One region of the Acidovorax sp. M2(2025) genome, then DNA from elsewhere that is predicted to be linked to it. Evidence: riboswitches for the same ligand, from Rfam matches in the RefSeq annotation. Region 1 holds a riboswitch; the other holds the start of a gene.
What was found. A riboswitch is a leader RNA that binds a small molecule or an ion and turns the genes downstream of it on or off. The one in region 1 is predicted to bind glycine.
Positions count from the first base shown of each region.

Region 2: linked by a shared signal. The riboswitch ahead of ACOYR3_RS03720 (D-amino acid dehydrogenase) and the one ahead of gcvT (glycine cleavage system aminomethyltransferase GcvT) in region 1 are both predicted to bind glycine.

Region 1 is NZ_CP186262.1:3,011,374-3,018,821, forward strand. Features, by position in the region: gene ACOYR3_RS13995 (Lrp/AsnC family transcriptional regulator) at 27-479, opposite strand; gene ACOYR3_RS14000 (TRAP transporter substrate-binding protein) at 903-1,874, shown strand; gene ACOYR3_RS14005 (TRAP transporter small permease) at 1,962-2,456, shown strand; gene ACOYR3_RS14010 (TRAP transporter large permease) at 2,453-3,730, shown strand; glycine riboswitch at 3,740-3,847, shown strand; glycine riboswitch at 3,861-3,987, shown strand; gene gcvT (glycine cleavage system aminomethyltransferase GcvT) at 4,034-5,191, shown strand; gene gcvH (glycine cleavage system protein GcvH) at 5,288-5,662, shown strand; gene gcvP (aminomethyl-transferring glycine dehydrogenase) at 5,806-7,448, shown strand, end outside.
Region 2 is NZ_CP186262.1:797,548-804,995, forward strand. Features, by position in the region: gene ACOYR3_RS03715 (hypothetical protein) at 253-402, opposite strand; gene ACOYR3_RS03720 (D-amino acid dehydrogenase) at 633-1,952, opposite strand; glycine riboswitch at 2,047-2,173, opposite strand; glycine riboswitch at 2,174-2,263, opposite strand; gene ACOYR3_RS03725 (2-keto-4-pentenoate hydratase) at 2,418-3,203, shown strand; gene ACOYR3_RS03730 (hypothetical protein) at 3,234-3,737, opposite strand; gene ACOYR3_RS03735 (hypothetical protein) at 3,957-4,337, opposite strand; gene ACOYR3_RS03740 (ABC1 kinase family protein) at 4,334-5,671, opposite strand; gene ACOYR3_RS03745 (DUF2867 domain-containing protein) at 5,664-6,233, opposite strand; gene ACOYR3_RS03750 (TetR/AcrR family transcriptional regulator) at 6,230-7,066, opposite strand; gene ACOYR3_RS03755 (hypothetical protein) at 7,281-7,448, opposite strand, start outside.

The sequences.
Region 1 (7,448 bases):
TGGCGGCCATTTTTATTCAAGAATTTTCACCCCAGCGGCAGGTCCGCCTTCTTCAGCGTGCGCAGCACAAAGCTGGAGCGGCTGTGCCGGATGCCCTTGATCTTGTAGAGCTTCTCGCGCAGCAGGCGCTCGTAGTCGCGCGTGTCCTTGACCACGATGCGCAGCAGGTAGTCGTAGTCGCCCGACACCAGGTGCGCTTCGATCACCTCGGGAATGCTGGCCAGCGTCTCGCCAAACTTTTCCAGCGTGTTGTCGGAGTGGCTGTCCAGCGTGACCTGCACCAGCACCGTGTCGGCCAAGTCCAGCGCCTGCGGGTTGATGCGCACCGTGTAGCCCTGGATGACGCCCGCCTCTTCCATCTTCCTGATGCGGCCCCAGCACGGCGACGGGCTCAGGCCCACGGCCTGGCCGATCTCTTGCAAACTGGCGCGGGCGTTGCCCTGCAGCACAGCGAGAATTTTTCTGTCCAATCGGTCCATCGGGCTAATTATTCACGCAACTCGATTGACGCAGAAAATTATTCTGCAATCGGCACAATACTCACCAAATTCAGAAGATTCGTCTCCACCGCGCAGCGCATACTTTCTTCCATCAAGGCGCTCTTACCGGAGTGCACGAAATGGCAAGGCCCCGGCTGGTTACCGCCAGCGCGGGGCCGTTGGCATGGCGGCGGGCGCACCACGGCAGCGCCCCATCCGCGCCGAACGCAAGACACCGGGCGCCGCCATGCGCCGGCGCTACGGCTGCCCAGAACCCCCTGCAGTTGATAAGCACGCTTACCAGCACAAACCCGGATGCCCGGTGCGATGCTGCACCGCCATAATTTGTGCGAGGCCTGGGGCCGCCCCTGCGGGGCGCCGCGCGTTCTTCCGCCCCCGCCCACTATTCCAACAGGAGACAGCATGCAACTGACCAAACTCGTCGTCGGCCTGGGCCTTGCGCTCGGCTTTGTGGCGTCCGCGGCTGCGCAGACCACCATGCGCATCAGCATCTCGACGGCCCAGAACTCCCACCAGGGCGTCGCCATCGACACGTTTGCCAAGGAAGTCGAGAAGCGCACGGGCGGCCGCTACAAGGTGCAGACCTTCTACAACGGCGCCCTGGGCGGCGAGCGCGAATCCATCGAGGCCGTGCAGCTAGGCACGCAGGAGCTGGCGTTCAGCTCCAGCGGCCCCGTGCCCAACTTTGTGCCCGAGACGAAGATCCTGGACGTGCCCTTCCTGTTCCGCGACAAGGCGCACGCCCGCGCCGTGCTGGACGGCCCCATCGGGCAAGACCTGCTGTCCAAGTTTGACGCCAAGGGTTTCAAGGCGCTGGCGTGGGCGGAAAACGGCTTCCGCCACATGACCAACAGCAAGCGTGACGTGAAGGAGCCCGGCGACCTGAAGGGCCTGAAGATGCGCACCATGGAGAACCCGGTGCATATCGCTGCCTACAAGGGCTTCGGCATCATCACCACGCCCATGGCCTTCCCGGAAGTGTTCACCGCCCTGCAGCAAGGCACGGTGGACGGCCAGGAAAACCCCCTGTCGGTCATCATCTCGGCCAAGTTTGACCAGGTGCAAAAACACCTGTCGCTCACCGGCCACGTGTACTCGCCCTGCATCTTCCTGATGAACAAGGCCGCGTTCGACAAGCTGTCGGCCGCCGACAAGCAAGCCTTCCTCGACGCAGCCAAGGAAGGCGCCAAGGCCAACCGCGCCCGCGTGGACGAAGACGATGCCAAGGGCGTGGCCGACCTGCGCGCCAAGGGCATGACCGTGATCGACAACCTGGACAAGGCCAAGTTCGTGGCGGCGCTGGCGCCCGTGAATGCCGAGTTCGAAAAGCAGTTCGGCAAGGCTGCGCTGGACAAGATCCGGGCCGTCAAGTAACCCGCAACGCGTGCGGCGGACGCACCCGTTGCTCCTGGTCCTGGCTTTCAACGCCCGTTTGCCGCGCGCAAACGGGCTTTTTCATTCATGAAAAAAATCTTTCTTCAATGGGAACGGTGGAGCACCGGCGCCGCCATGGCGGGTGCCTGCCTGATGCTGGCCCTGGCATCGCTGCTGGGCATGTTCCAGATCGTCATGCGTTTCGTGCTGGAGCAGCCGGCCGAGTGGACCGAGGTGCTGATCCGCTTCAGCCTGATCTGGATGGTGTTCCTCGCCATTCCTGCGGCCTTTCGCCAGGGCGCCATGGTGAGCGTGGACGTGCTCTACCGCTGGAGCCCGCCCGCCCTGCGGCGCGTGCTGGATGCGGTCGTGAGCCTGGCCGCGCTGGCGCTCATCGCGGTCATCGTGTGGTTCGGCTGGGACTACGCCCAGCGCGGCGGCGTGCAGTCGATGGCGGGGCTGGAATCGGTGTCGATGTTCTGGGCCTATGTCGCCATGCCGGTGGGCGGCCTGTTCAGCGCCGTCGGCATCGTGGGCAACTGGCTTGACCCGCAGCGCCAGGAACTGGAGACCGCGCAATGACCCCCACCATGCTCGTCACCATGGTGCTGTGCTTCGCACTCACCGTCTCCGTCGCGGTGTCCATCGGGCTCGCGTCGATCGTTGGCATCCAGGTGTCCAACGCCAACATGCTGATCTCGGTGAAGGAAATGTTCGCCTCAATCAACAAGTTCCCGCTCGCGGCCATTCCCTTCTTCATCCTGGCGGGCAACCTGATGGAAACCGGTGGCATCTCGCGCCGGCTGGTGGAGTTTGCCAAGAGCATCGTGGGCGGCGTGCAAGGCGGCCTGCCCATGACCTGCGTGCTCACCTGCATGATCTTTGCGGCGGTGTCGGGCTCGTCGGTGGCCACCACGTTCGCCATCGGCGCCATCCTGATTCCGGCGCTCATCAAGCATGGCTACCCCACCAGCTACGCGGCCGCGCTGCAGGCCACCAGCGCCGAGCTGGGCGTGATCATTCCGCCCTCCATTCCCATGATCCTGTACGGCGTGAGCGCCGAGGTGTCGATTGGCGAGCTGTTCATCGCAGGCTTCGGCCCCGGCATCCTCATCAGCCTGGCGCTGATGAGCTTCGTGTGGGTGTATTGCAAGATCAAGGGCTGGGGCAAGAACGACGGCGACGGGCGCATGCCCCTGGGCCGCGCCACCTTGCAGGCGGGCTGGGCATTGCTGATGCCGGTCATCATCCTGGGCGGCATTTATGGCGGCGTGTTCACGCCCACCGAAGCGTCGGCCGTGGCGGTGTTCTATGCGCTGTTGGTCGGCGTGCTCATTTACCGCGAGATCAAGCTGCGGGACTTGTACGCCATCCTGCGCAAGTCGGCCATCTCGTCCGCGGTGATCATGTTCATCATCGCCAACGCGGGCCTGTTTGCTTTTCTGATCACGCGCGCCGGCGTGCCCGACGCGATCGGCCACTGGCTGGAAGGCGTGCTGCAATCGCCGGCCATGTTCCTGCTGGGCGTCAATGCGGCGCTGTTCCTGATCGGCATGTTCATCGAGACCAGCGCCGCCATCATCGTGCTCGCCCCCATCCTCGCCCCGGTGGCCCAGCACTTTGGGGTGGACCCGGTGCACTTCGGCCTGATCATGGTGGTGAACCTGGCGCTGGGCATGATCACCCCGCCCTTCGGCGTGAACCTGTTTGCGGCGTGCACGGTGGCCCGGATTTCGCTGGACCGCATCGTGGGCCACCTGCTGCCGTTCGTCTGCGTGATCCTGGTGTGCCTGCTGGTCATCACCTACGTGCCAGGCATTTCGCTGAGCCTGCGCGACCTGGTGTACGCCAAGTAGGCATTACAATCGTGGCCGTCAGGAGAGAGTGCCCCACCTTCGCAACGAAGGCAGCGCGGCACCGCCGAAGGCGCAGGCAGCTGCCGAACGCTCAGGCAAAAGGACTGGCAACCGCCCGCAGCGATGCGGGCGTTACCTTGCTGGAGAGAGATGGTCCCGCCGCATCGCGCGATGGGCCATCCACCGAAGGAGCAAGCCGCGCGGCCAGCCAGGGCGCCGCGGTGAATCTCTCAGGTAAAGCGGACAGCAGGGCAAATCCCGCGATCCATGGGGTCGCGGCCACCATTTGCCCGGAGTTCCGCCTTGACCGCCACGCCCGCTTCCGCATCCGCCCCCCTGCTCACCACGCCCCTGAACGCCCTGCACATTGAGCTGGGCGCCCGCATGGTGCCGTTTGCCGGCTACTCCATGCCCGTGCAATACCCCGCCGGCCTGATGGCCGAGCACGTGCACACGCGCACGGCCGCGGGCCTGTTCGACGTGTCGCACATGGGCCAGCTCAAGCTCATCGGTGCCGATGCGGCTGCAGCCTTCGAGACGCTGATGCCCGTGGACGTGATCGACCTGCCCGTGGGCAAGCAGCGCTACGGCCTGCTGCTGACCGATGAGGGCACCATCATCGACGACCTGATGTTCTTCAACCAGGGCGTGGTGGACGGCGAGCCCACGCTGTTCGTCATCGTCAACGGCGCCTGCAAGGTGGGCGACATCGCGCACATCCAGGCCCGCATCGGCCAGCGCTGCAAGGTCGTGCCCATGCCCGACCACGCCCTGCTCGCGCTGCAGGGCCCGCAGGCCGTCACCGCCCTCGCCCGCCTGGCGCCCGGCGTCGAAAAACTGGTGTTCATGACCGGTGGCGCGTTCAGCATTGCGGGCTGCGACTGCTTTGTGACCCGCAGCGGCTACACCGGCGAAGACGGCTTTGAGATCTCCGTGCCCGCCGCCCAGGCAGAGACGCTCGCCCGCGCCCTGCTGGCCCAGCCCGAAGTGAAACCCATCGGCCTGGGCGCGCGCAACTCGCTCCGGCTGGAAGCGGGCCTGTGCCTGTACGGCAACGACATCGACACCACCACCACCCCGCCCGAGGCCGCACTGAACTGGGCCATCCAGAAGGTGCGCCGCACCGGCGGTGCGCGGGCGGGCGGCTTCCCCGGCGCCGACAAGGTGCTGGCGCAGATCGACAACCCCGCCAGCCTGCAGCGCAAGCGCGTGGGCCTGGTGGCGCTGGAGCGCGTGCCCGTGCGCGAGCACACCGAGCTGCAAGGCACGGACGGCCAGAAGATCGGCGAGGTCACCAGCGGCCTGCTGGGCCCCACGGTGAACGAGCCCGTGGCCATGGGCTACGTGGATGCCGCCCACGCCGCCATCGGCACGCGTGTGAACGCCATCGTGCGCGGCAAGGCCGTGCCGATGGAAGTGCGGGCCATGCCTTTCGTCCCGGCCAACTACTACCGCGGCTGATTTCGCGGACGGCAGCGCATACGGCGTCCATTCGCCCCGTTCGCCCGCTACATTGCTGATTCCTTCATTTACCCCCTTTGCCTGAGGAGCTTCCCCATGACCGTCAAATTTTCCAAAGAACACGAGTGGATCAACGCCGCTGATGCCGCCGCTGCCGTGGTCGGCATCACCGTGCATGCGCAGGATGCGCTGGGCGACGTGGTGTTCGTGGACCTGCCCGAAGTCGGCAAGACCTACAGCCAGGGCGAAGTGGCCGGCGTGGTCGAATCCGTCAAGGCCGCTGCCGACGTGTACATGCCCGTCGCGGGCGAGATCGTCGAAGTGAACGAAGCCCTGCGCGCCGACCCGTCCCTGGCCAACAGCGACCCGCTGGGCGCCGGCTGGTTCTTCAAGGTCAAGCTGTCCGACGCCGGCCAGCTGGCCGAGCTGATGGACGAGACGACCTACAGCGCCTTCGCCGCCAACGCCTGAACGCCGGGCTTGCCGCACAAAGCGCCTCAAAAACCATAGCTGCTTGCGCTTTATCCATGCCGATCTCAGACCAAAATCGATCTGAGGTTGGCTAAAAACAAGCGCGAGCAGCTCCCCTTTTCATAGCAGACCACCGCCCCACCATGACCGCCGCCCTGCCCCTCTCCGCGCTGGAGAACGCCGCCGAGTTTTTGCCCCGCCACATCGGCATCGACGCGGCGGATGAAGCCCACATGCTGTCCGTGATCGGCGAGGCCTCGCGCCGCGCGCTCATCGACTCCATCGTGCCGCGCTCCATCGCCCGGGGCCGCGCCATGGACCTGCCGCCCGCCACCACCGAGGCCGCAGCGCTGGCCGAACTCAAGGCCATCGCCGGCAAGAACAAGCTGCTCAAGAGCTTCATCGGCCAGGGCTACTACGGCACGCACACCCCCGGCGTCATCCTGCGCAACATCCTGGAAAACCCCGCCTGGTACACCGCCTACACGCCCTACCAGGCCGAGATTTCGCAGGGCCGCATGGAGGCGCTGGTCAACTTCCAGACCATGGTCTGCGACCTGACGGGCATGCCCATTGCCAATGCGTCCATGCTCGACGAAGCCACCGCCGCCGCCGAGGCGATGACGCTGGCCAAGCGCTCCGTCAAGAGCAAGAGCAATGTCTTTGTGGTGGCCGGCGACGCCCACCCCCAGACCATCGAAGTCATCCAGACCCGCGCCAAGCCCCTGGGCCTGGAAGTGCGTTTGGCCAACTCGGCCGAAGAATGGAACACCCTGCTGGCGGGCGAGTACTTTGCCGTGCTGGCGCAATACCCCGCCACCAGCGGCCGCATTGACGACCTGCGCGCCGACGTGGAAAAGGCCCACGCCCAGCAAGCCGCCTTCATCGTGGCCGCCGACCTGCTGGCGCTCACCCTCATCACGCCGCCGGGCGAGTTTGGCGCCGACATCGTGGTCGGCACCACCCAGCGCTTCGGCATGCCCATGGGCGCGGGCGGCCCGCACGCCGCCTACATGGCCTGCCGCGACGAGTTCAAGCGCAGCATGCCCGGCCGCCTGGTGGGCGTGAGCGTGGACGTGCACGGCAAGCCCGCCTACCGCCTGGCCCTGCAAACGCGCGAGCAGCACATCCGCCGCGAAAAAGCCACCTCCAACATCTGCACCGCCCAGGTGCTGCCCGCCGTGGTGGCCAGCATGTACGCCGTGTACCACGGCCCCGAAGGCCTGCAGCGCATCGCCCAGCGCGTGGCCGCCTACACCGCCATCCTGGCCCAGGGCCTCAAGCAGCTGGGCGCCCCCGTGCGTGAACAGGCCACCTTCGACACGCTGAGCCTGCACACCGGCGCCGCTACCAAATCCATCGCTGCCCGCGCCGTATCCATGGGCGCCAACCTGCGCATTTACTTTGAAGAGTACCTGTGCCTTTCGCTGGACGAGACCACCACGCGCGCCGATGTCGAGCTGCTGTGGAAGGTCTTCGCCAAGGACGGCCAGACGCTGCCCACCTTCGACGCATTTGAAAACGGCGTGGAGCCGCTGATCCCCGCCGCGCTGCGCCGCACCAGCCAATACCTCACGCACCCGGTGTTCAACACCCACCACAGCGAAACCGGCATGCTGCGCTACATCCGCCAGCTGTCCGACAAGGACCTGGCGCTGGACCGCAGCATGATCCCGCTGGGCAGTTGCACCATGAAGCTCAACGCCACCAGCGAGATGATCCCCATCACCTGGCCCGAGTTTGCGAACGTGCACCCGTTTGCCCCTGCCGACCAGCTGCAAGGCTA
Region 2 (7,448 bases), 2.2 Mb from region 1:
GGCACCGAACGTGCCCTTGCGTGTTGAGAAGCCGCTGATTGTAGGGAACTGGGGGCGGGAGCCCGGCGCGCCGGGACCAATGGGGTGGTGGCCCGGTCAGCCGCCTTCGGTGGGCAGCCCCTGCGCATCGCACCCCGGCAAGCCGCCGCGCAGCCAGTACACCGACGTGAAGCCGCGCGATGCCGCAACCTTGGCGGCCTTGTATGCAGGACGTCCAGCACTTCCAGCACTTGGCCCCGTTGCAGGCAAAGATCACGGGCCTGGCCTTGTCGAGCGGGCCAGGCTTGTCCAGCGACTGGAAGTCATCCTCGCGGATGCGTTTGCCTTGTATTCCATTTCGGTGCGGGTATCCACCAGCACCGCGCCGCGCGCCAGCAGGCCGTCCGCTTCCTTGGCGCTCATGCGGCACAGGCGGGCTGGAGGGTGGTGAACAGCGCTTTGCCGCGCGCCAGCTCCGCGGGGTCGGCAGCGGTGGCGTGATGCCTTTGTATGCCGGGGCGGACATGCAGGCCGTGGAGCGCTTCATAGCGCAGGCCACGGGCGCGGCCGAGTAGCGCCGCCCGGCGCCCCGCGCGGTGCCTGGGCATTGCGCGCGAGGTGGGCGCCGCCGGCGGGCAGGCGGCTCAAGCCGCTCAAGCCGCCGTGCGCGACGGCACCAGGGCCGCGCCGGGGCGACGCCCCTGCACGCCCTGGAAGGCAAAGTCCACCTCCGGCACCCGGCCGCTCACGATGTCGGCCAGGGCCTGGCCCGAGCCGCAAGCGTGCGTCCAGCCCAGCGTGCCGTGGCCGGTGTTGAGGAACAGGTTGCCCAGGCGCGTGGCGCCGATCAGCGGCACGTTGCTGGGCGTGGCGGGGCGCAGGCCCGTCCAGAACTGGGCCTGCGCGGTGTCGCCCGCGCCGGGGAAGAGCTGCTCCACGCGGCGCACGATGGCCTCGCAGCGCACGGGGTTCAGGTGGCGGTCGTAGCCGTTCAGCTCCGCCGTGCCGGCAATGCGCAGGCGGTCACCGCCGCGTTCGCTTGTGTAGCGCGAGAACACGAGCTTGAACTCATCGTCCGTCAGGCTCACCTGGTGCGCCAAGCGCGCGTCCTTGACGGGCATGGTCACCGAATAGCCCTTGGCCGGGTAGATGGGCAATTCAATGCCCAGTGGCTGGGCCAGCAGCGGGCTGAACGAGCCCAGCGCCAGCACGAAGGCATCGCCGCGCACGCGCTCGAAGCGGCCTTCGGCATTGGTCACTTCCACATGGTCGATGCGGCCGGCCACCTCGCGCAGCGCGGTGATGTGGTGGCCCAGGCGGAATTGCACGCCTGCCGCCTCGCACAACCTGGCCAGTTCGCGGGTGAACTGGTTGGCGTCGCCGGATTCGTCCTCGGCCGTGTAGGTGGCGCCGGCCAGCTGCGGGCGGATGTGGGCGAGGGCCGGCTCAATGCGCACGGCCTCGTCGGCGCTGATGACCTGGCGCTCGCAGCCCAGCGCACGCATCTGCTCCGCGGGGGCGAGCGCGCCCTCGAATTCCTGGGCGTTGGTATAGAAGTGCAGGATGCCCTGCGTGCGCTGGTCGTATTGGAGGCCCGTGGCCGCGCGCAGCTGCTGCAGCACGCTGCGGCTGTAGGTGCCCAGGTTGACGATCTGCTCGATGTTGTGGCGCGTGCGCGCGGGCGTGCAGTTGCGCAGGAAGGACAGGCCCCACAGCCACTGCCGCATGTCCGCGCGCAGGCGGAACAGCAGCGGTGCATCTTCCTTGCCCAGCCACTGCAGCACCTTCAGCGGCGCGCTGGGGTTGGCCCAGGGCTCGGCATGACTCACCGAGATCTGTCCCCCGTTGGCAAAGCTGGTCTCGGCGCCGGGTGTGGCCTGGCGGTCGATGACGGTCACCTCGTGGCCGCGCTGTGCAAGGAAATACGCCGAAGTCACGCCGAGCAAGCCGGCACCCAAAACGATCACGCGCATGATTTTCAAAGCCTTTCTGGGCTCTGGCGCTTGATGGATGTGCGCAGACAGCTATAAATTTAATAGCATGCAGCTGGCGCGCTTCCGCCAAGCTGCCGCTCCCCCTGTCCTTGGTACCTGAGAGATTCACCGCGCACCCACCCGGGCTGCGGCTTGCTCCTTCGGTGCGCTACGCAGCCCCGTGGTGTCCGGGGCGGTGGCGTCTCTCCAGACGGCTTTTGAAAAAAGATGCAGTACGGAACCTGAGCGTGCATGGGAGTTTGCGCCTTCGGTGACGCGGGCGGTGCCGCGTGCTCTCCTGCGGGGCTGATTCTAGGAAGCACTGCGGCGCCCACCGGCATCTTGCCGTGCTAATGGCCGGCAATCGTTGCTGATGCGAGCAGGGCCGGGTGGCCATAATCCGTCGCACTGCTGTTTCCCTCCACCCAACCAACGGCCTGCGCCCCGCACGCCAGGATGCCTTCCATGCCCGACACCGCTTTTGATGCCTTTGCCGCCGCTGCCGTCCTGACCATGGCGCGCCAGGGGCGCATGCCCCGGCCGCTGGACTTGCCCGCGGGGCTGCGGCCGCGGGACGCCGCGCAGGCCTATGCGGTGCAGGACGCGGTGGTGCGCGAGCGCGCGGAGGTGGCCGGCTGGAAGGTTGGGGCCGCAAGCCCGCAGGCCCAGCCCGCGCGTGCGGCCCTCACCCGCGATTCCGTGTGGGTGGCTGCCGGAGAGCCGCCGACCGTCCGGCTCGCGGCCGCGGATTTTGCGGTGGTTGGCGTGGAGGCCGAACTGGTCTATGAGCTGGGCGCCGACCTGCCTCCCCGAAGCACACCGTACGGCCCCGAAGAGGTGCTGGCTGCCGTGGTTTCGGTGCGCGCCGCTATCGAGGTGTGCGACACCCGCTTTGCCGCCTGGGCGCGACAAGGCGAGTGGAGCCGGCTGGCCGACCAGGCCTGCCATGGCGCCCTGGTGGTGGGCTCCGGCTCCGCCGACGTGGCGGCGGTGCGGCCCCTGCAGCAGCCGGTCTGCCTGTGGGTGAATGGCGAAGCGGCGGTGCGGCACGCTGCAGGCGGCAACCCTGCGGGCGACCCCTTGCGCCTGCTGGCATGGCTGGCCAGCGGCGGCGCCGCCAGCCTGGGTGGATTGCGCGCAGGCCAGTGGGTGACTACCGGCTCCTGCACGGGGACGGTGCTGGTCGCACCCGGCACCGAGGTGGTCGCAGACTTTCCGGGGCTCGGGTCCGCCGTGCTGCGCGTGGACTGAGGCGTTCACGCGCCGGCCACCCGCCGTGCGTCAGTGGCGGTACGGGTTGTCGGGGCGGCGGTCGTAGCGGTTGGGCACGCCGTCGCGGTCGTGGTCGCGGGGCCGCTCGTAGCGATTCGGGATGCCGTCACCGTCGCGGTCCCGGTCATACCGGTTGGGAATGCCGTCGCCATCGCGGTCCCACCCGCCGGGGCGCATCTCCCAGCGGCCGCCGTGCTCCACCCAGCGAGGCTCGCGGTAGTAGTAGCCCGGGCGGGCCTTCACCCAGTAGCCCTGCAGCCACACATAGCGGTGTCCGCGCCATTCCCAGTGGCCGGGCACCCACACCATGCCACGGCGGGCATGGGGCATGACTTCGTGGCGGGGCGGCGGCGGCGGGCCGTACTGGACAACGACGGGCGCGGCCGGGCGGTATTGCGGGGGCGGACCCGACTGGATCACGACAGTGGCGCTGGTCTGTGCCTGCGCCACGGTGGCGGTGCCCAGGGCGGACAGCAGGGCGACGGAAACAGCGGCGAGTGCATTGCGGTGCATGGTGGTCTCCTTGGCGCCTGTTCAACGTTCTCACGCGGGTTCTGGAGGACATGTCCGAGGCGTCTGACAAGTGATTCCTTGCGGAACCGGAGCCTTCATGGTGCGTGCGGGTTGTCAAGCCGGTGTAGGCGTTTGGCGAAGACTTGTGACGTAGTGTTTCCCGACCGTGCGAAAGGCCGCAATTCCGTGATGTTTTTCACGCTGCCGCCGCCCGCCGGGTCAGCGCCACCAGACGAGGGCGGCCACCGTGAGCAGCGCCACCCAGGCGGGGTGCCGGCCGTCCGTTGCAAAGAACACCAGCAGCCCGCTGGCGAGCGTGGCGGCGCCCGCCACATCGGCCACCCAGGCGTCCAGGTCGGGGTCCGCAGGCACGGTGCCCAGGCGCCACAGCAGCGCGCTCAAGGCCCAGCCCAGCACGGTGGCCAAGTGCCAGGTGCCCCACAGGATGCGCACCTGCCGTTCGCGCAGCACCGGCTGCCCCGCGGTGGGCACCACGCCGCGCGTGCGCAGCGGGCGGAAGACCCGCAGTTCCCCGACCACCGAGTGGGCCGCACCCACCACCGCGAGGCCCACCGCCGCCAGGACCAGTGCGGTGTTCATGCCGGCGAATGCGGCCCGCTGCCGTGGATCTGGGGGTGGTGCGTGTGCACGCGCGCGCCCAGCAGGGTGAGCAGGTGCATGAGGCCCATCCACATGCGTTCGAAAACGGGCATCTCGCGCGGCACCTGCACCAGATGTTCCCCCAGCACGCGCTGGTGCGCTGGCGGGGTGAGGGGCACGGGGGCCTTGGTGCCGAAGTCGAACACCGGCCGGGTGAACGGCTCCACCTGCCAGGCCTGCATCTCTGCCAGCACGGGGGCAATGTCGCGCGCATAGGTGGGCACGGCCAGGTCCGGGCGGGCCAGCCCCAGGGCCTGGTAAGCCTGCAGCACCTGCGCATCGCGCTGCGGATCGCCCGCCGGCCGCAGCAGGGCCGACCAGGCGCTGGCCACGTGGTGCCGGAACGGCGCGGACAGCTCGCGGGTACAGCCGAAGTCCAGTACCCCCACCGCGCCGTCCGGCGTGAACACGAAGTTGCCGGGGTGCGGATCGGCATGCACCCTGCCGAGCACGAAGGTGCAGTGCAGGAACCAGTCCCACAGGCGCTGCCCCGCCTGGTCGCGCAGCGCCTGGCGGGGCCGCGTGGCCAGCCAGGCCTGCAGCGGCTGGCCGGGCAGGAACTGCTGCGTGAGCACCTGCGCCCGGGTGTGCGACAGCACGGGCCGCGCGATCACCACACCGGGCTGTGCCGCGTGCTGCGCAAACCACTGCAGCTGCGCCGCCTCCTGCAGGTAGTCCACCTCGCGCAGCAAGGTGGCCTCGATCTCGTCCATCACCGCCTGCACAACGGGTGCTTCCGGCAGGGGCAGGTCGGTGTGGGCCAGGGTGCGCAGCACGCCGCGCACCAGCTGCATGTCGCTGGCGATGGTGCTGGCGATGCCGGGGTACTGCACCTTCACGGCCACCGTGCCGTGGCCCGCCAGCTGGGCGCGGTGCACCTGGCCCAGGCTGGCGGCGGCAAACGCGGTGGGCTCGAAGTGATCGAACAGCGCCTCCGGCTCCTGGCCGAACGCCTGGCGGAACACGCGGCCCACCAGCGCGCGGTTCAGCGGCAGGGCCTGGCAGTGCGCGCGGGCCAGCTCGCGCCGCACGCCCTCGGGCAGCAGCTGCGGGTGCATGCTGAGCAGCTGCGACACCTTCAGCGCCGAGCCGCGCAACTGCCCCAGCGCGCCAAACAGGATGCGGCCCACGGCGGCTTCATGCTCGGCCTGGGCCGCGGGTGTGCGGCGGCGGGTGCGGTGCCCCACCTCGGCCATGCCGATGCGTGCGGCGGCCAGCCCGGTGATGGCGCTGCGGGCCAGTTTGCTGGTGCGCGGGGCGCGGTCGCTAACCATGCTGTGCCAGGCGCTGCGCCGTGTCGCGGGCGATGACGCGGTGGAAGGGCGTGACCACCGCCATGTAGGCGTGGCCCAGCAGGTTGTGGATGTGCACCACGGTGCTCAGCACCACGGTGGGCGCGGCGCCCGGGGCTGCGGCGCGCTTGCAGATGGAGACCTGCACGTCCAGGTGCCGGTCGTCCTGGCCCATCACCACTTCCGTGTCGCTCAGGTGCCGGATGCGGAAGATGCCCACGCGGTCGCCCACCCGGTAGCTGCGCGCGTCGTTCAGCGCGCGGCCGCTGGCGGGCGGGTGGCCGTCGTGCAGCTGGCCCAGGTCCTTCAGACCGACGAGCCGCACGGCCTGGTTGCGCACGGCCATGAGCGCGCGTGTCCACGCCGGGGTGCGCGCGGCCACGTCCAGCCACGCCTGCAGCGACGGGCGCTCCGGGTGCCGGTCGGCCACCTCATAGGCATCGAAAAAGTGGGCGCCGGGCAGCGTGGCGTGGATGGCGGTGCCGGGCGGCACCTGCGTGGCGCGCACGGTGGGTACAGCCTGGGGGGGCGAGGTGGCGGTCATGGGGTGCCCTTCCTCTTTTTGCTGGCGGAGGCTGCTGAAGGCCGTGCTGCACGGGGTTTGCGGGCGGGCGCGGGCGGCGCGTCCTCCCCGGCCTGCTCCCGCCGCGGTGCGCTGCCCACCGTCTGCCGGGCCAGCTGCAGCAGCCCTAGCAGCCCGCTGCGGTGCTGGGCCATGCGGGCCATCTGGCTGCGCAACACAAAGCCGCCCAGCTGCAGCACCCGGTTGACCAGGCCGCTGCGCAGCGTCTGCACCAGCACGCCCAGCGAGAGGTCCACCAGCTGCGCGGTGTCGGCAAACTCGTCGGAGGTGTCGCCCAGCCAGTACGTGACCACACCGGCGAGGTAGTCGGTGTACAGGCTGCCCGCCACGCCCTTGAAGTCGCAGGGCTCGATCTCGCCGCTGGCCTCGGCGGCCTCCAGAAAGCTGGCCACCGCTTCGCGCAAGCGCTGGCGCGCGGCCAGCGGCTCGGCCAGCATGGACAGGGGCGAGCGCTGGGCCAGCGTGCGCACCTGCGCCACGAATTCCCGGTCGGCCAGCAGGTGCTCGAGCACCGCGTCCGTCAGGCGCTGCAGCTTTTCCTGCAGCTGGTAGCCAGCGAAGCCCGGGGTCTGCAACGCGGCGTCCAGCGCCTGCTGCACCGCGTCGTCCAGGTAGCCCACCACGATGCGGTCCTTGGTGGGAAAGTACTTGTAGATCGTGGCGTCGCCAATGCCGGCGGCGCGTGCGATGTCCTTCATCGTCGTGCCGTCAAAGCCCTGGCGGGTCATCAGGTCCACCGCGCTGGCCAGGATCTGGCGGCGCGTGGCCTCTTGCTGCTGGCGGGTGGTTTTCATTTCATAAAAATGAAGTTTTAAGTTGATTAAAGAATAGTTATTTTTGTTTAAAGCGTCAAGCGCGTTGTTCTGCGGCCGGCAGGGACGCGCACGGCCGTCCCTGCCGAGGGCCGGCGTCAGAGGTTGGTGCAAGGGGGAAGCCGCCGCGGGGCCGGCAAGGGAAAGGGGCCGCTGCCCCGGCGCGCTGTTGCAGCGCCCCGGGGCGGCCTCGCGGTCAGTGTTCTTCGGTGACGCTCAGGCCGCGGCGGAGGCGGTCGAGCCAATTGTTCAACCTGTTCACCACGCTGTGGCGCAGGCCGAAGAGGCCTTCCATGCGCGCAAAGCGGACCAGGTGGCGCAGCTGGGCGTTGATCTTGGATTGGCCCGTCACCTGGGGCTGGAC